Regions from separate parts of the Deinococcus malanensis genome, predicted to be linked through region 2. Evidence: riboswitches for the same ligand, from Rfam matches in the RefSeq annotation. Region 2 holds a riboswitch; the other holds the start of a gene.

Region 1 (7,828 bases), on a different contig from region 2:
CCGGCGAGCAGTTCAGCAAGCTTATCGGTCGTGGGCAAAAACGTGGAGTAACTCAGCCCGGCCTTCAGGTGCAGAGGTCCTCCTGACAGGGGAAGCGTCGTGCCCACGAAGCCGCCCCACCCGCCCGGTGAGGCATACGTCGCCTGCGCCGAAAGCTGAAGTTGAGGACGAGTCAGAAGGGAAACCGCGTGCGCCCCGCCTTCCAGGGTCCACTGACCGCCCAGCGCCTGCGCGTATCCCACACCCTTGACCGCGAGGTCAAGGGCACCGTCGGTTGCTGCGGTCGCTTCCATTTTCACGGTCCCGGCCCCGACCGGCGTGCTTGTCTGTGCCTTCAGGGAAGAGCGGGCGACGCCATGCTGGTTCAGGTACACGGAACCGAGCAGGTTCCACTGCGTTACGCCGAACTGACCCTGACCGCTGGCTGTCGCGACGCCGCCGAGAGGGCCGCCCGGGTTGCCGTTGAGCTTCAGCTCAATGCGTCCTGTGACGGGTTTTGTGGTGTACGAGGTCCCGGCGGCGAGTTCCCACGGGCCGGCCGTCATCTGCTTGAAGGTCGCGGACGCCGGTCCGTAGGTGCCGCTGATCGTAACGGCGGACAGGGACTGCGCTGAGAAGTCGGCGCGGACCCCGAATTTAGGCCGGCCGGGCAGTTCCTTCCATTGAGTATCCAGCGCTGCCCAACTGCTCCGGCCGCCTGAGGCACTGGCCTGCACCTCGGCCGCTTCAGTGCGGTAGGTGGCGGCCGCTGTCCACGGCACACTCCGCTCAGGGGCCACAAAGAGCGACACGCTGAACGGGCCGGTACTGCCGGTGGCGCTCACCGCCGGGTCACGCAGCTGGCTGTTGACATTTGCTGTGACACTCGCGCTTGCAGTGGCCGTCATCAGGTCTGCTTTCATTCCGACGCGTGCGGCCCCCTGCTCCGGCACCGCTGCGCCTACCTCGACCTGCCGGACGATTCCTCCTGGACGCCAGCGGTGGGCCAGATACGCGCCGCGGCCGACGGTTCCCGCAGGATTGCTCGCATCGGATTCGGCAACATTCAGGCGTGTTTCGCCGTGTGTCACGCTGGCGCTTTTGAGCTTGAAGCCGGAGGCCTGACGTTCGATGTCGGCCTGAACAGCTGTAATCCGGCTGAGGCGCCCGTCAATCAGGAGTGACCCGGTGACACCTGCCGTGACGCCGGATTCTGCTTTCAGGCTGGTTCGCAAGCGGACGCCGTAGGCAGAATCCGCCCCAGCTCCCGTGTGCCCCCGGATGCGTAACGTATGGGTGACGGGTCTGAGGCCGCCTTTGAACGTGACGGTCGCAGTCTGCTGGCTGAGAGCAGCCGGGAGCACGAGCAGCACGGTGCGCTGCTCCCCTGGCATGAGACGCAGGTAGGGGGACTCGATGGTGCCTGAATCGGCGGTGACGGTGACGTCGGCCGCGCCGGTGCCTGTGTTGCGAACCTGGAGCGGAATGCGGGCAGGCGCGTCAGGAAGAACGGCGGCCTCAGCCGGACCCTGAACCACCAGTTGCGCATACTCCGGCCAGCGCACCGGCACTTCGAGATGCTGGACTCCCTGCGGAGTGGTGACGCTGAAAGTCATGACGAAGTTAGCCAGCAAGTTGCCTGGGGTATCGACGCGAAGGGAAAGGGGCAGCAGCGGCGTGGGGCTTGCCGGAAGCTTCCGGGGGTACGTGACGTGAATGCCTGGCGGCAGGTCGCCGATAAGGTTCAGTTCGAGCGGGAGATTGTGTAACTCCGCAGGCAGGTGCATGACCGCCAGCGCCTCGCCGGTCGTGGACAGTGTGACCGCCGGGAGTGCCTTCGTCGGGGAATCCGCCGTGAGTCCGGGCGCCATCGACAGCAGCAAGGCTGCAGTCAGTGACGCCACGCGGGTAAACGCGCGGACAACAGGGCGAGACGAAGGGGCCATCAGCATGAAATCTAGGCGCAGCCCTGTCACACGGGCATGACCCGGGCGTGGCTGAATGCTGCGGTGCCGTGATTGGTGCGCTATGAAGCTGCCGATTGTGTTCTGGTGAGAATCCACGGGGTGGGACAGGGTGGCTGAAGACATTCGGAGCCTTGCTGGTTCAGTTCTTCCGGCCGGGCACTGCCTGGAGGTTCCTTCTTCGTCCTGTTCCCTGTCATGCATCTCGAAGGCTGAAGGCGGGTCAAGGGGGAATGACCGTCACGCCAAGTGTTCTGACATTCACGGCCTTCACGAGCGAGGGATGAGCCTGACGTAAGGAGGAGGTAAGAAAGCCGCCACTACGGTGTGTACATCCATCAGGACCTCCTGCTTGGGTTGGAAAGCAATGAAGCACATTCCGTAACCGGGCACCTGGAATGTGTGGAGCAAGTGGTGCGACCGATCCGGCCTTGCTGAACCATCGTTGTCTCAGCGCTGCCGACTGCTGTTCTAGGAGTCGAAATGAACAACCGTACCCCCCTGTTCGCCGTTCCCTTCCGTACCGCGCTGCTCGCCCTGACCAGCTTGAGCCTGGCTTCCGGCGCCCTCGCGAACACGGGCACCGACACCGTCACCGCCACCGGCACCGTGCCCGCCCCCACCGTCAGCGTCGTGCTCATGACTGATGCGGCCACGCCGGCGGACTTCGGCACCGGCTACGCCCTTAATCAGCTGAACAACAGCACCTTCGCTTACGGCAGCAACTTTCTGATCAAACTTACCTACGCAAACGTCACCACCAACGTCTCTCTGGCCCTCTCCGGCAGCCAAGCGAACTACCTCCTCGCGTACCGCCACACCCCGAGCGGCGGCACCCTCACCTCGGACGTGCCGTTCTCCACCAGCGTCGGCACCGCCACGGCCAGCGGCACAGCGACCGACACGTACGCGAGCGGTGCCACCACCACCGCCTTCAACGCTTTTGGCACTTCGACAGGTGCGACGCGCTTCGCGATCGGCGCAAAATCCACCACCGCCGCCGTCACCAGCCTCAGCACCACCATCACCCTGACCGCCACCGCCAACTAAACCTGAGACTTTTAAGCCGGGCAGAAGGGTACTTCTGTCCGGCTTATGCTGGAGGCCCATGCGACGCCGCTATCTTGCTGTCTGTTTATTGCTGCTTTCCTGCGCCTCGGCGCAGACGGTCAGCGTGCAGATTCTTACGGACGCGAGCCTGCCCGCTGATTTCGGGGTCAATTATCCGCTTGGCCAGACCCGCAACGACGCGTATGTGTACGGAGCGAACTTCATCATAGGCGTGTCGTACGACCTGCCAAGCAGTTCATCTCTGACCTTGAGCCTGTCGGGATCACAAGCGAATTATTTTCTGGCATGGACGGTCGCGGGCAGCGGGATCGACCAGGCGATGGGTACGGCTCTTGGAACGGCCGTAAGCGGGGTGAGCGGGTCCCAGTCCAATGTGTATTACCGGCAGGACGGAACCCTGCATTTGCTGGCGGGCGAAGCGACGCGCTACAGGATCGGAGCGCGGGCAACTCCCGCCGCCACGGCAGACCTGAATACCGTTATCACGCTGACCCTGACCAGCAATTAAGGTGTCTGGGCGCTCTTCAGTGACCTACCAACGGATGAATCCTTTGGCTTTTCAGGCAACGCTTGCGTTCACTACCGCTACGTTGATGCCTGATGGGACGGCCCGCCCCAGGATGTTCCGCGCTGCGTTCAGGTCGGCATTGTCCATATGACCGCAGGCGACACACCGAAAGCGCGACTGACTCGCTCGGTTCTCCCGGCAGGTGTGCCCGCAGGCGTTGCACCGCTGAGAGGTGTACCGGGGGTCTACGCGCACCACTTTCCGAGCGGCCCATTCTGCCTTCTGGGAAAGGAGAGAAAAGAACTGACCCCAGCCCACATCGTGAATGCTGCGGGCCAGGTTGCCCCGTCCCATCGCACCGACGCCTAAGTCTTCGTGGGCTATCAAATCGTTCTCTCGGACGAGTTTGAGAGCGGTCTTGTGGTGGAAGTCGAGTCGCTGCCGTGCGACCTTCCGATGCAGTTTTGCGACCTGTTGGACGGCCTTTCTGCGCCTGTTGCTCCGCTTGTTCCGCTTGCGACTGACCGCACGCTGAGCCACCCGCAGCTTCTTCAGACCCCCCTGAAAGTGACGGGGGTTCTCCACAAACTCCCCATCGGAGGTGATGCAAAACCATGTCGTTCCCACGTCCACACCCACCGAGCTTCCCGAAACGGGAAGCGGCTGGGCTTCCACCTCGCACACGTAGCTGACGTACCATTCTCCGCAGTCCCGCGTGATGGTGGCCGTCTTGACCTTGCCTTCCAACGGGCGGTGCAGCCGGATTCGGATGTTCCCGATTTTGGAGAAGAAAGCGGTCTTGTCCGACACGCTGAATCCCGACTGCGGGTAGCAGATGGAATCGAACCTGTCCCGCCCCTGGAAACGGGGATAGCCGGGCTTGGAGCCTTCCTTGACCCTGCGGAAGAACGCCTTGAATGCCTTGTCCAGGCGCTTGAGAACGTCCTGAAGCACCTGCGAGTAGACCCCGGCGTATTCCGGCAGGGCCGCCTTGATTTCCGTCAGGTACTTCATCTGGTCGTACCCGGTCACGGTCTTCTTTGCCTTGCGGTAGGCGTCCCGGCGTTCCTGTAAGGCCGCGTTGTACAGGTTGCGGCAAAGCCGGAGCTGTTCGGTCAGCGCAGCTTCCTGCGCCTTCGTGGGACGCAGACGGTAGCGGAATGCCTTGAGGTGGGTGGTAGTCTGGATGTGCGTTCACCTCCCTGTAAGGTGTCGCCGTCCCCGCGCCTGACTCCCCAGAAAGGCGGCGGGTTTTTGCTGTTCCAGCATACCACGCGGCGGCGCTTTCGCCTCAGACATAAGCATCAGCACTCCGCCCTTCGGGCGGCTGGGTTATCCATCCCACCCTCGAAAGGGTGGGATGGATAACCCAGCCCCTTCTCAGTAAAGACCGTCGGGGCTGTGGTGGCGGGCTGGTCTCAGCCAAGCTCCATGGCTAAGAATGATCGCTTTAGCGGGCGCCCCGGGCAACTCCTGATGCCCCGCTCAAGAGCGTTCCCGCAAGCGGTGCTGACTGCCTTCACGCAGCCGGTTGTAGACCCGGATTAAGCTCTGCGCAACTGGCATCAGCTCGGAGCGTTCTTCCGGCGTGAGCGTGCTTGGTTTCAGGGTTGCTGCAACACGGAGCCCTTCAGCGAGGATGAGGTACGCGAGGTTCTCCGGAGTCAACGGGTGCAGCCAGAATTCTTTAGTGTCAAACAGAGGCCGGCCCGTGGCCGTGTCATAGCTGTACCCGCCCGCTGTAGTGATGCTCAAGGGGGTAATGGTGGTGATGGTATCGATACGCCAGGGTTGGTTGCGACGTTCGATACAGACGAGACCGCCTATGAAAGGACCCGCAACAACTTCAAGGTTTTCTTGCAGTGCGAGCAGGTCGTACGTGCGAGCAAGAGCTGCTTTTGAAGGCATAACTCCATCCTGATTGAAAGTTGTTATGAGCGCCAGCCTCAGGCCCACCCTATGTTGTTAATAAGTCGAGAGGATTAGCAGGGACCTGGAATTATCCGGGCTTTCTAGTCCCGGCGGTTGGGTGGGACTAGAGTACGGCGCCATGTGGTCATCACTAACTGCTAGGGTCAGCACTCATTAAACCCCATCACTGATGTTGATGTATACGAGGAAGTCGCCCCGCATTTCCCACGCAGATGGGAGTGTGGCAACCTAGTAGTAAAAGTTAGTATTGTTCCTCTGCAACGAGGTTTTCTGATGGCTGGCGTTGGCCAAACGTCGGCCATTGCTCCGGCAAAGCTCTGATCTGCCTAAAATCGATCAATACGGGCCCGGCGGTTTTTATACTGTAAAGAATTACTACTAAAACATGTACTGGACGATCACTGCAGTGTTTTCACAGTATTGAAAAGAACGTGCCGAAGAACCAAAAAAAGGACAGAGGTCCCGCTTAGAAGGCGGTTGCTCTATCCAACTGAGCTAAGGGCGCACGTGGGATTTTGGCCGTGTTGAACGTCCCTTTCGGCCTGAGAAATATAACACGCCAGACCTGGGCTGCACTGCGCCAAACTGCCCAGAGTAAAAAACATCCGTAACCAGGCTTTGCCTGCTAGTGAACAAGACTTCATGCAGCATCGGAAGGACAAGCGTCAGGTCAGGACTCTTCTTCCTTATGGGTCCTGAGGTACGGTGGGGCAGGTGAAGACCCGGCTCAGCTTGCAGGTGAAAGTGCGTCTGACTACTGATCTGAGCGTAAGTCGGTAGCAGTCCTGACGCCGAAAGTATCCCTCTGAGGGGAGCTTTTTGACCGTCGCCGATACGGATCAACGCACAGATCAGCAACTTTGACCCTCCCCAGGATTTCGTGTGCGCTGGCGGTTGATGAAGCCCCTCCAGACACTATTGACCGTCAACAAAAAAAGACCTCCTTTGGGGAGGTCTTTCTTATTCCTGGAGCGGGATCACGGATTCGAACCGAGGCCAGAAGCTTGGAAGGCTGCTGTGCTACCACTACACCAATCCCGCTAATGCGCGTGCGCTGCCCATGGGGCAATCTGGTCGAGGCGACAGGATTCGAACCTGCGACCCCTTGGTCCCAAACCAAGTGCGCTACCGGCCTGCGCTACGCCTCGTCTACACACGCGCGTCCGGAACTATAGCAGACTTCCAGGGCAGTCGCCTAGGTGATCAGGCGTATGCTGGCCCATTGATGAGTGCCGCCCCGAGTTTGAAAACTTATCTGGATCTGGTGAAGTTCGAACACACCGTGTTTGCGCTGCCGTTCGCCTACGCCGGAATGCTGCTGGCCAGCATGCAAAGCAGCGGAAACGGCTGGCCAGGCTGGCACACGCTGCTGTGGGTCACGCTGGCCATGGCCGCTGCCCGCACTGCTGCAATGGGCGCCAACCGGGTCATTGACCGCTATATCGATGCAAGAAATCCCCGCACGGCAGGGCGGGAAGTGCCTGCTGGCAAAGTGAGCCCAGCGCAGGCCTGGGTGCTGGTCGGGGTGAGCCTGGTGGTGATGGCTCTGGCGGCCGCGCAGCTTAATCCGCTCTGTCTGGCCCTGATGCCCCTGGCGGTCGTCTTCCTGATCGGCTACCCGTACACCAAGCGCTTCACGTGGCTATGTCATGCCTGGCTGGGCATCACCGACGGTGCAGCGGCGGCCGGGGGCTGGATCGCCGTGACCGGCGAGTTCGCCCCTGGGGCCTGGGCTTTATGGGCTGTGGTGATCTTCTGGATGATCGGCCTGGACGTGATCTACGCGACCATGGACCACGATTTCGATGTCAGGAATGGGATCAGAAGCATTCCGGTCCGCTTTGGGATCGCGCGCGCCCTGCAGATCGCGGCGGCCAGCCATGCATTGACCTTTGCGCTGCTGCTGCTGGTGGGCGTGGTGACTGGCGCCAGCGCCTGGTACTTCCTAGCGGCCCTGGCTATGGGGGCCATCCTGCTGTACGAGCACCGCATCGTGAACCCGCAGGACCTGACCCGCGCAAATGTGGCTTTTTTCGACGCCAACATGTGGCTGGCACTGACCATGCTGGCCGGGGTGATCGTGGATGTGGCGTGGCGGACGCTGACCTGAGGTATCTGCCGGACCTCAGGGCCCTGGTGCCGGCTGAGGCCATGGAGGCGTTTACCCTGGGCGACGAGCGGTGGGCCGCGACCCTGCTGGCCCGTGCCCGGGACGGCCATCAGCCCGGCAGCCTGGCCTGGGCCGTCCTGGAACGTCTGCTGGGCCTGACCCTGATTCATGTGCTGCGGGAGGTAGAAGGCACCTTTGCCCTGGAGCGGGCCGATCCGGTGCTGGACGCTGCGGGAGTACCGCGCCCCACCCTGGCTTGGCTGG
Region 2 (7,828 bases):
GTGGTGCAGCACTACCGCGACGGGCATGTGGACATCGTGACCGCCTTCGTGCCCAAGCACCCCTACCACATCATCAGCCGCGCGCGCCTGGCCGTGATGCTGCGCTACGACGACGAACGCATTCGCGTGCGCACCGCCCAGGCCGGCAACAGGGTGGGATACCGCAGCAAGGGCAAGTGGAAGAAAAGCGCCTGAACCGGGGCACATGAGTATCAAACTGCGGCTGGACTCAGGAGGATGCACGGTTGGGCCAGCGTGGCTGCGGTGGCACAGGCAGCCGGCTTCATAGCCTGCGTTCCCCTGAACATGGGGATGAGTGAGACCTGACGAATGGCCGCCCGTCCTCGTCGCTTAACAGATCAGCCACGACAGGAAGCGCCGCGCAGGCTTCCAGCAGAGCGGCTTCATACGTCGCCTGTTGGTGATCCGTATACGTCTTAGCAAAGGAGGCTGGAATGAACTCCAGCCCCTTCATTTCCATCTGCAACGCACCCCTACTTTCAGCCCTGACCCTCGAAGACGCACAAACCTCAGGGTGCGGGCAGGCCAGCGCTTTCAGGTTTGTGCGCTGGCCTCCGCAAAGCTGGTCGGTGTGTGGCTGGCATCAAAAGTCCCGTGCTGCCGGATCAGAGCCTGGTTTCAGCAGCCGATTTTCTTGCCAAAGTAGGACTGGCCCAGGGCGTTGATGCTGCCCTCGCGCTGCATGCTTTTCAGCGTCGTGTTGATGGCATCACGCAGGGCGGTGTTTTTGCGGCCCACTGCCAGCACCAGCTGCTCGCGGGCGAGGGTCTGCCCGATGACCAGATTGGCCTTGGGATAGGTTTTCATCGCGCTGAGCGCGGTGTACTGGTCGGTGGCCACGGCCGCCACCCGTCCCGTGGCCGCCGCCAGGATGGCATCGGTAGAGCTGGGGTAGACCTGCACAATTTTCTGGAAAGGCATTTTCTTAAGGTAAGTCAGGTAGGGACGCCCCTCCTCAGCACCCAGGGTCTTACCGGAGAGCGCTTTCTGCGACGTAGGACCGCCCCTGCGGGTCAGCAGCACGGTGTTGGTGCAGCCGTACGCGGCCGAGGTCAGCACGCTCTGGTTCTGGGTGGTGCTGGTCGTGGCGAAGACCACATCCACCTCGTCACCGGTATTGAGCTTCCCCAACAGGCCGTCATAGGGCAGGGTCACCCACTCGACGTGCAGGCCCATACGCAGAGCCAGCTCATTGCCCAGATCTATGTCGAAGCCGGTGAACATGCCGGCCTGCATAAAGCTGTAGGGAGCGAAGTCAGCGCTGGTGGCAATACGCAGGGTGCCGCTGTTTCGAATCTCAGCGAGGGTGCGGGCTTCGCTGTGGCCGCCCAGCAGGGCAGCAGACAGAAGCGACAGAACAGCAGTTCGTTTCACAGGAACCTCCGGTCGAACAGAATCTGTTTGAATTATCACAAAGTTGCCTCACGCGCGCCTCACAGAAGCGACGGCATTTGTACAAAACCTCACATCCGTCGGGTGCGCCTTGGCCTGCTACCCTGCGGCGGTGACCCGATCCGGACTGACCGACACTATTGCCGCCATTGCCACCGCTCCGGGCAGCGCTGGGGTGGGCATCGTGCGGGTCAGTGGTCCGCAGGCCCTGACCGTGGCCGACGGGATGTTTGCAGGGAAACGCAAGCCCACGCGGACCCCGGGCGGCCGGTTTCTCTTCGGTCAGCTGATCGCGGCCGATGGTGAGGTGCTGGACGAGGGCCTGTGTCTGGTCTTCCGTGGCCCCCACAGCTATACCGGTGAGGATGTGGCCGAGTTGCAGGCCCACGGCAGCCCGGCGGTGCTGGGGCGGGTGCTGTCCCGGGTACTGGAACTGGGTGCGCGGCCGGCCCGACCCGGTGAATTTACGCTGCGGGCCTACCTCTCGGGGCGTCTAGATCTGGCGCAGGCCGAGGCAGTGCTGGGTCTGGTCGAAGCGCAGACCGACGCCGCGCGCCGGCAGGCCAGCCTGGGGCTGTCTGGCGCACTGGGATCGCGAATCGCTCGGATCGGGGGCAACATCACCCGCACGCTGGCCGCCCTGCAGGCCATGCTGGACTACCCGGAGGAAGGCGTGCCCGAGGAGGACCGGGAGGCGCCCCTTCAGGCGGCCGAGCACGACCTGAGTGAGCTGGTCCAGAGTGCCCGCGCCGGTCAGGTGGCGACGCGGGGCGCCCGGCTGGCCCTGATCGGCCGGCCCAACGCCGGGAAAAGCAGCCTGCTCAATGCCCTGCTGGGATATGAACGCAGCATTGTCACGCCCATCCCTGGTACCACACGCGACTATCTGGAAGCTGGCGTGGAACTGGCCGGCGTGCCGGTCACGCTGGTGGACACTGCCGGCATCCGTCACACCACGGATCAGGTGGAAGCCGCCGGAGTGAAACAGGCCGTGGCGCTGGCGGGGGCTGCGGATCTGGTCCTGGTGCTTGAGGACGGCCAGCAGCCCCGCGAAGCATTGCCCACCGACCTGCCTGAAGGCGCCCGCATGATCCGTGTGCAGACCAAGGCTGACCTGGACGCTGCCTGGAGCGACGCTGCGGCCCTGCGCGTGAGTGCCGTGACCGGTGAGGGGCTGCCCCAGCTTCGGGACGCCATCCATGCGGCGCTGATGGGAGACGCAGCGCGCGGCGAAGCCTGGCTGACCACCGAACGTCAGGCGGACGCCGCGCGCCGCGCCCTGGCCCATGTGCAGGCGGCCCGTCACCTGCCCGACGACCTGGCGAGCTGGGAACTGGAAGAAGCGCTGCGTGCCCTGTCGGACCTGACCGGACGCGACGTGCAAGAGGACGTCGTCGACGCCGTCTTCCGCAACTTCTGCGTGGGCAAGTAGGCCCGAGAGACTTTGCCTGTCTTCGGGCGATCGTCACGGCTGGCAGACCGCTGAGCGCTTCTCCGGATGACGGCATCTGGAAAAGCACCTCTCGGTGACCCGATTGCGCGTTCTGCTCATCAACAGCTCCTCGCTTCGGTGGGTCGAACAGACGCCAGCTGTTTGACACCTGCTCCAGACATGAGGAGCAGACAGGCGAACCCAGCTTGACCGTCACTGCCGGGCCAGGGCGGCTCTGCCCCTGTCCAGGGGGCCAAAATTCAGGTCTATGAGCCTAAAATGAAGTCGTCAGGGCGTCGTTTCATCCTTCCGCCCCTCCTGACAGGCATTGACCTGCACGTTCTATCCGGTCACCTGACGTGCAGCGAGCCAGTGGTGAGACCGACCAGGAGAACCCATGAAGAAGACCCATCTGTTGTCCGCCCTGCTGGCCCTCGTTCTCGGTGCTGCCAGCGCCCAGAGCGCGGCCCCCACCCTTCCCGATAGCACCTTTGCCAGCAGCCTCAAGCAGCTGGCCGCCAGCGGTGTCAAGATCACCCTGCTGAACGCAGCAGGTCAGACGGTCGCCACCATCAGTGCCGACGGCACGCTGAGCCTCGTGAAAGGCTTTACTCTGGCCGACGCCACCACCGTGAAGGCAGGCAGCGTCACCTACACGCTGGCCACCCGCGCCACCGCCAGCGGAACCCTGTTTGTCAGCTACCAGGGCACGAACGGACCAAAAGTCACTCTTCCCCTGATCGCCGCGGTTAACCGCGACGCCGCCGCCGCCCGCGCAGCTGCAGCTCGTCAGAACGCGGCAAAGGCCAGCAGCGCCGCCAGCAAGCCTGCTGCCAGTACCGCTAAGCCTGCTGCCACTGCTCCTGATACCGCCGGCAAACCCAGCACGACGGGTGCCGGTGCTGCCCAGAACGGCCTGACCAACCCCAGCGCCGCCACTGGCGCGACCAACTCGGAAACAGGTGTGGCCGCTGCTGCCGCCGGCGCGGGCAACGCCCAGGTCTCCACGCAGCCGGCCCAAGTCTCCACACAGCCGGCTCAGACCCCAGCGCAGCCGGCCCAGGTACAGGCGCCATCTGTGCCAGCGCCCGCACAGCCCCCCGTGACGCCCGGCCGCCGCTGATCCCACCAGGCCACAGGGGGCGCCCGCACACTTCGCACGTGCGAGCGCCCCCTGTGGCCTGTTCGCATTCAAACCCCACTGTACCGATCGGTCGTGCCTGAACTTTGCAGGAGACCATAGCGGCGAAAGAGACTCGGCAAAGTGTCCGGTAGAAAGCGGGGAAAATGATTGGCGCCGTCTTCCGCTATGGCTGGGCGGGCAAAGAACGCCACAGGCAACCGGCCGGCGTCGGCGGACGTACCGGGATTATGCCCCGCCCCGGTTCTGTATTCACCGAACCCCTCGTCTGTTCGGCGCCCGAACTCCGCTCTTCCGTGCTCGCTCCCCTGCTGGACGTGCAGAATCTGCAGATATCACCTGGCCGCCGCGTATCTGTTCAGCTGCCATCCTTACAACTCAACACTGGAGACCTGCTGCATCTGCGCGGGTCCAATGGTGCAGGGAAAACCACGTTACTGCGTGCTCTGGCCGGTGACCAGCCGTACCAGGGGCAGATCCGGATCGCGGGCTCCAGACCAGGAAGCGTCCAGGCCCGCCGGCACACCGCTTTTGTGCCCACCGATCCCGAACTGCCGGGTGACCTGACCGTCCGTGAATGGCTAGAGTTCCTGGCCGCAGCCTGGAGCCAGCCGGCTCGACCGCTGCTGAGTCACGCCCAGCAGTTCGGTCTGAACGACTGGCTGGAAGACTGGCCGACCAGCCTGTCACGTGGAACCCGGCAGAAGGTCGCCCTGGCTGCGGCGCTGGGGCTGCGCTGCGGGCTGACCCTGCTCGACGAACCGTTCGGAACTCTGGACGCGGCTTCCAGAGAAGCGCTGCGTCGGGCCATAGGTCGTCACGTCGCCCAGGGTGGAGCCGTAATTGTCGTGACCCACGGCGACGAACTGGAGGGTCTGGATCCACGCAGGCTGGACCTGTCCCTGCTGCCTGAGATCTCGTGACGCCTTCGTCTGTGGTCTGGGCCCTTCACCGACTGACCTGGAAGCGAGCGCTGATCCGAGCCTGGATTTCATGGACCCACCCGGATATCTGGCCGATGGTGCTGTTTCTTGCTGCCTGCGCGGCTGTGGCGCTGGTGAGTGTATGGCAGATCTTCCAGGTGGCCCTGCCCTACCCGGCCGGCCGGGTAGGGGCCGGCGTGGTGAGCCTCCTGCTCCCGGCGCTGCTCACGCGCCGGCCACCGGTAGGAGTACAGGGTGCAGGCGTGGCGCTGCTGCGTGCTCCGGTCCCGGGTTGGGTGGTGCTGTGTGGAGCACTGCTGCCACAGCTGGCTGTCCAGGCGATCCTGGGGCTTGCTGCAGGAGGACTACTGGCCGCATGGTTGCCAAACTGGGCGCCACTCGCGCTGGCCCTGCCCATGGTGGCCGTGGCTCACCTTCTGCTGCGTGCTGTCGCTCATGACGCCCGCCTGGCTGGCCGCCGGGGCACCCTGCAGGGTGCGGTGGGCAGTCTTGCGCTGCCTTTGCTGTCCATCTGGGCCCCCACGATGCTGCCGCTGCTGGTGACGGGAACAGCTCTGGTCCTGGCGCTCCTGTGGCAGCAGCTTTGGCTGAGGGATCTTCCTCCGCAGGCCATCCGGCGACTGCAGGTCGAGGCCATCCGGCAGGGCGCCCGGCGACTGAACCTGCCGCCAGTTGATGTGACGCCCGATGGTGAGCCCTGGCCCAGACGCTGGACCCCCATTCTGCGCGGTCATGGTCCATTCGCTGCCATGTGGTGGCGCGGCACCCTGCATCTGGGGCGCCGTCCGGCGCTCCTCTGGCCGGCCCTGCTGCTCGGCGGCGGCGCCCTGGCCCTGACCTGGGCTCCCGCCATGCCCGTTCCCCTGGCGGTCCTGCTGAGTCTGCTCCTGCCGCTGCTGCCGCCGGCCGTGCCACTGGCGCTGCCCCTGCCCGGCCACCTCAGGCCACTGGTCAGGACAGCACCAGCCGGCGTAATGCTGGGCCTGCTGGCGTTGCCGGGCGCACTGGTCGGGATAGTCCTGGGGCTGCCCGTGGCCCTGGGAGCAGCCACAGCCCTGATGCCCTGGGCCGCCCTGAACACCCTGGCCTGGCTGCAGCGGTCAGGTCATACCGGCACACCGCAAGGAGAGCTGCGGTTCGGGGCGGCCCTGCTGCCGGTCCTGGCGGCCGTGCTGTGCGTCCATCTGGGCGCCACCGCCTGGGCGCCGCTGGCCGTCGCGCTGGCCGGCGGACTTCCTTTGCTGAGCCGCGCAGGCTGAAGACGGGAGACAGCTCAAAACCCCACAGCAAAACAGGGAGAGGCGGCCGCCTCTCCCTGTCCCCTCCTTCCAAACTCAGATGGTCTGCACAGCGAAGTTGAGGCCCAGTTCCTTGACGTCCTCGTTCGGATCACGGCCGGCGACCAGACCGTAGGCCGCACGCTCAGGCGTCAGGTAGGTGTCCATGACGCGCCTCAGGTCATCAAGGGCCACCTGCAGCAGGCGGTCCTTGTAGGCCTCCTGTACCTCGGGCGTGTAGCCGGCCTGATCACCGAAGAAGCGCAGGCGGCCGGCCGTGTCGGGGCTGGTCAGGGGATCGAGCAGCTTGCTGGAGGCCAGGATCGCCTCGGTCAGTTCACGCTCGCCCAGAGGCGTATCCAGGAACGCGCGGGCGTCACGGAATACCTGCAGGGTGCGGGAGATGTGCGGGTCGCGGTAGCTGCTCATGGAAAACAGGCCCTGCTGCGGCTCGAAGCTGGCACCACCACCGTAGGCGCCGCCCTTCTCGCGGATTTCCGACAACAGGTACTCGCTGCGCAGCAGCCGCGACAACACCAGCAGGGCCGGGCTGTCGGCGTGGGTATAGGGGACGGTCTGGAAGGCCACCGCATTGAAAGCCACCGGGGAGTCGGTCAGGCGGGCCTGCGGGCCTCCCCGCAGCAGGGCCGGAGCAGGATGCCCTACCGGCTCCGGCGTTCCAAAGACCCCGGTCAGCGGAGTGAGATCCAGGGCAATGTCATCCGGGGTCGTGGTCAGGCACAGCAGTGGCGTTCCGCGGGTCAACAATTCCCGGACCCGTTCGAAGCGGGCCAGCAGCTCGTCGAGCCCGCCTTCCTCCACGATGGTCTTCAGGGCCGCCAGAGCCGACAGTCCGCTGAAGCGTTCGTGCAGCACCCCGGCCGGGCTGACCTGGGCCAGCGCCAGCCGCTCGGCGTACATGTTGCCGCTCTGGACCACGCTGGCTTTCATGCCGGCCAGACGCTGCTTGAGCAGCTGCTCCAGGCGATCCCGGGTAAATTCAGGAGCCACCAGCAGGTCACGCATGACCTCGACCAGCGCCGGGGCGTTGCGTGACAGGGCCTTGCCGCTGAAGCTGAGGGTCAGCCGCAGGGCCCCCAGGTTGTCCGGCCGGCTGCCGACGTTCACACTGGCCGTGACGCCGCCGGTGACCGCTTCCAGCCGGCGGGACAGGGCCACGTAATCCTGCCCGGCCGCGCCGCTGCGCGTGACCGCAAAGGCGTACAGCGGCAGGGTACCCAGCAGGTCTTCGGGAACGTCCGGCAGACGCACCTGGACGTCCAGATAGCTCAGCCCGCCAGTCGGGAGCGGCACGCGGCCCACGGTGGCGCTGCCCGTTTCCTCCGCGCGGTACCCGACGCGGGGAACCTCGGTCGGGACGTCGCTCAGGGCCAGGGTCGGCAGGATAGTGGGGTCACTTTCCTGGCCCTGCAACTCCTTGAGACGCAGGCTCTCGGCCACCACCCGCTGGCGGTCCTCGTCGGTAAAGTCGGCGCTCAGGCGCTGGACCAGGGCTTTCTCGTCGGCCTCGGCGCGGGTTGCCAGTTCCGGATCGGGGGCGACTTCCAGCGTGACGCGGTGGGGGTTGTTCAGCAGTTCCTGCTCGATCATGGTCTCGAAC

The links. Region 2 has a riboswitch for cyclic di-GMP ahead of IEY49_RS09870 (hypothetical protein). Riboswitches for the same ligand answer to the same signal wherever they lie in the genome.
Region 1: linked by a shared signal. The riboswitch ahead of IEY49_RS12180 (hypothetical protein) and the one ahead of IEY49_RS09870 (hypothetical protein) in region 2 are both predicted to bind cyclic di-GMP.

Annotation. Positions count from the first base shown of each region.
Region 1 is NZ_BMPP01000009.1:151,629-159,456, reverse strand. It holds gene IEY49_RS12185 (COG1361 family protein) at 1-1,925, opposite strand, end outside; cyclic di-GMP riboswitch class II at 2,295-2,378, shown strand; gene IEY49_RS12180 (hypothetical protein) at 2,427-2,993, shown strand; gene IEY49_RS12175 (hypothetical protein) at 3,052-3,522, shown strand; gene IEY49_RS12170 (RNA-guided endonuclease InsQ/TnpB family protein) at 3,574-4,641, opposite strand; gene IEY49_RS12165 (hypothetical protein) at 5,008-5,430, opposite strand; tRNA gene IEY49_RS12160 (tRNA-Gly) at 6,422-6,495, opposite strand; tRNA gene IEY49_RS12155 (tRNA-Pro) at 6,526-6,602, opposite strand; gene mqnP (menaquinone biosynthesis prenyltransferase MqnP) at 6,680-7,564, shown strand; gene IEY49_RS12145 (hypothetical protein) at 7,546-7,828, shown strand, end outside.
Region 2 is NZ_BMPP01000007.1:90,528-98,355, forward strand. It holds gene IEY49_RS09855 (DUF4258 domain-containing protein) at 1-195, shown strand, start outside; gene IEY49_RS09860 (substrate-binding periplasmic protein) at 640-1,395, opposite strand; gene mnmE (tRNA uridine-5-carboxymethylaminomethyl(34) synthesis GTPase MnmE) at 1,526-2,845, shown strand; cyclic di-GMP riboswitch class II at 3,157-3,241, shown strand; gene IEY49_RS09870 (hypothetical protein) at 3,243-3,968, shown strand; gene IEY49_RS09875 (ABC transporter ATP-binding protein) at 4,283-4,909, shown strand; gene IEY49_RS09880 (hypothetical protein) at 4,906-6,189, shown strand; gene IEY49_RS09885 (insulinase family protein) at 6,265-7,828, opposite strand, start outside.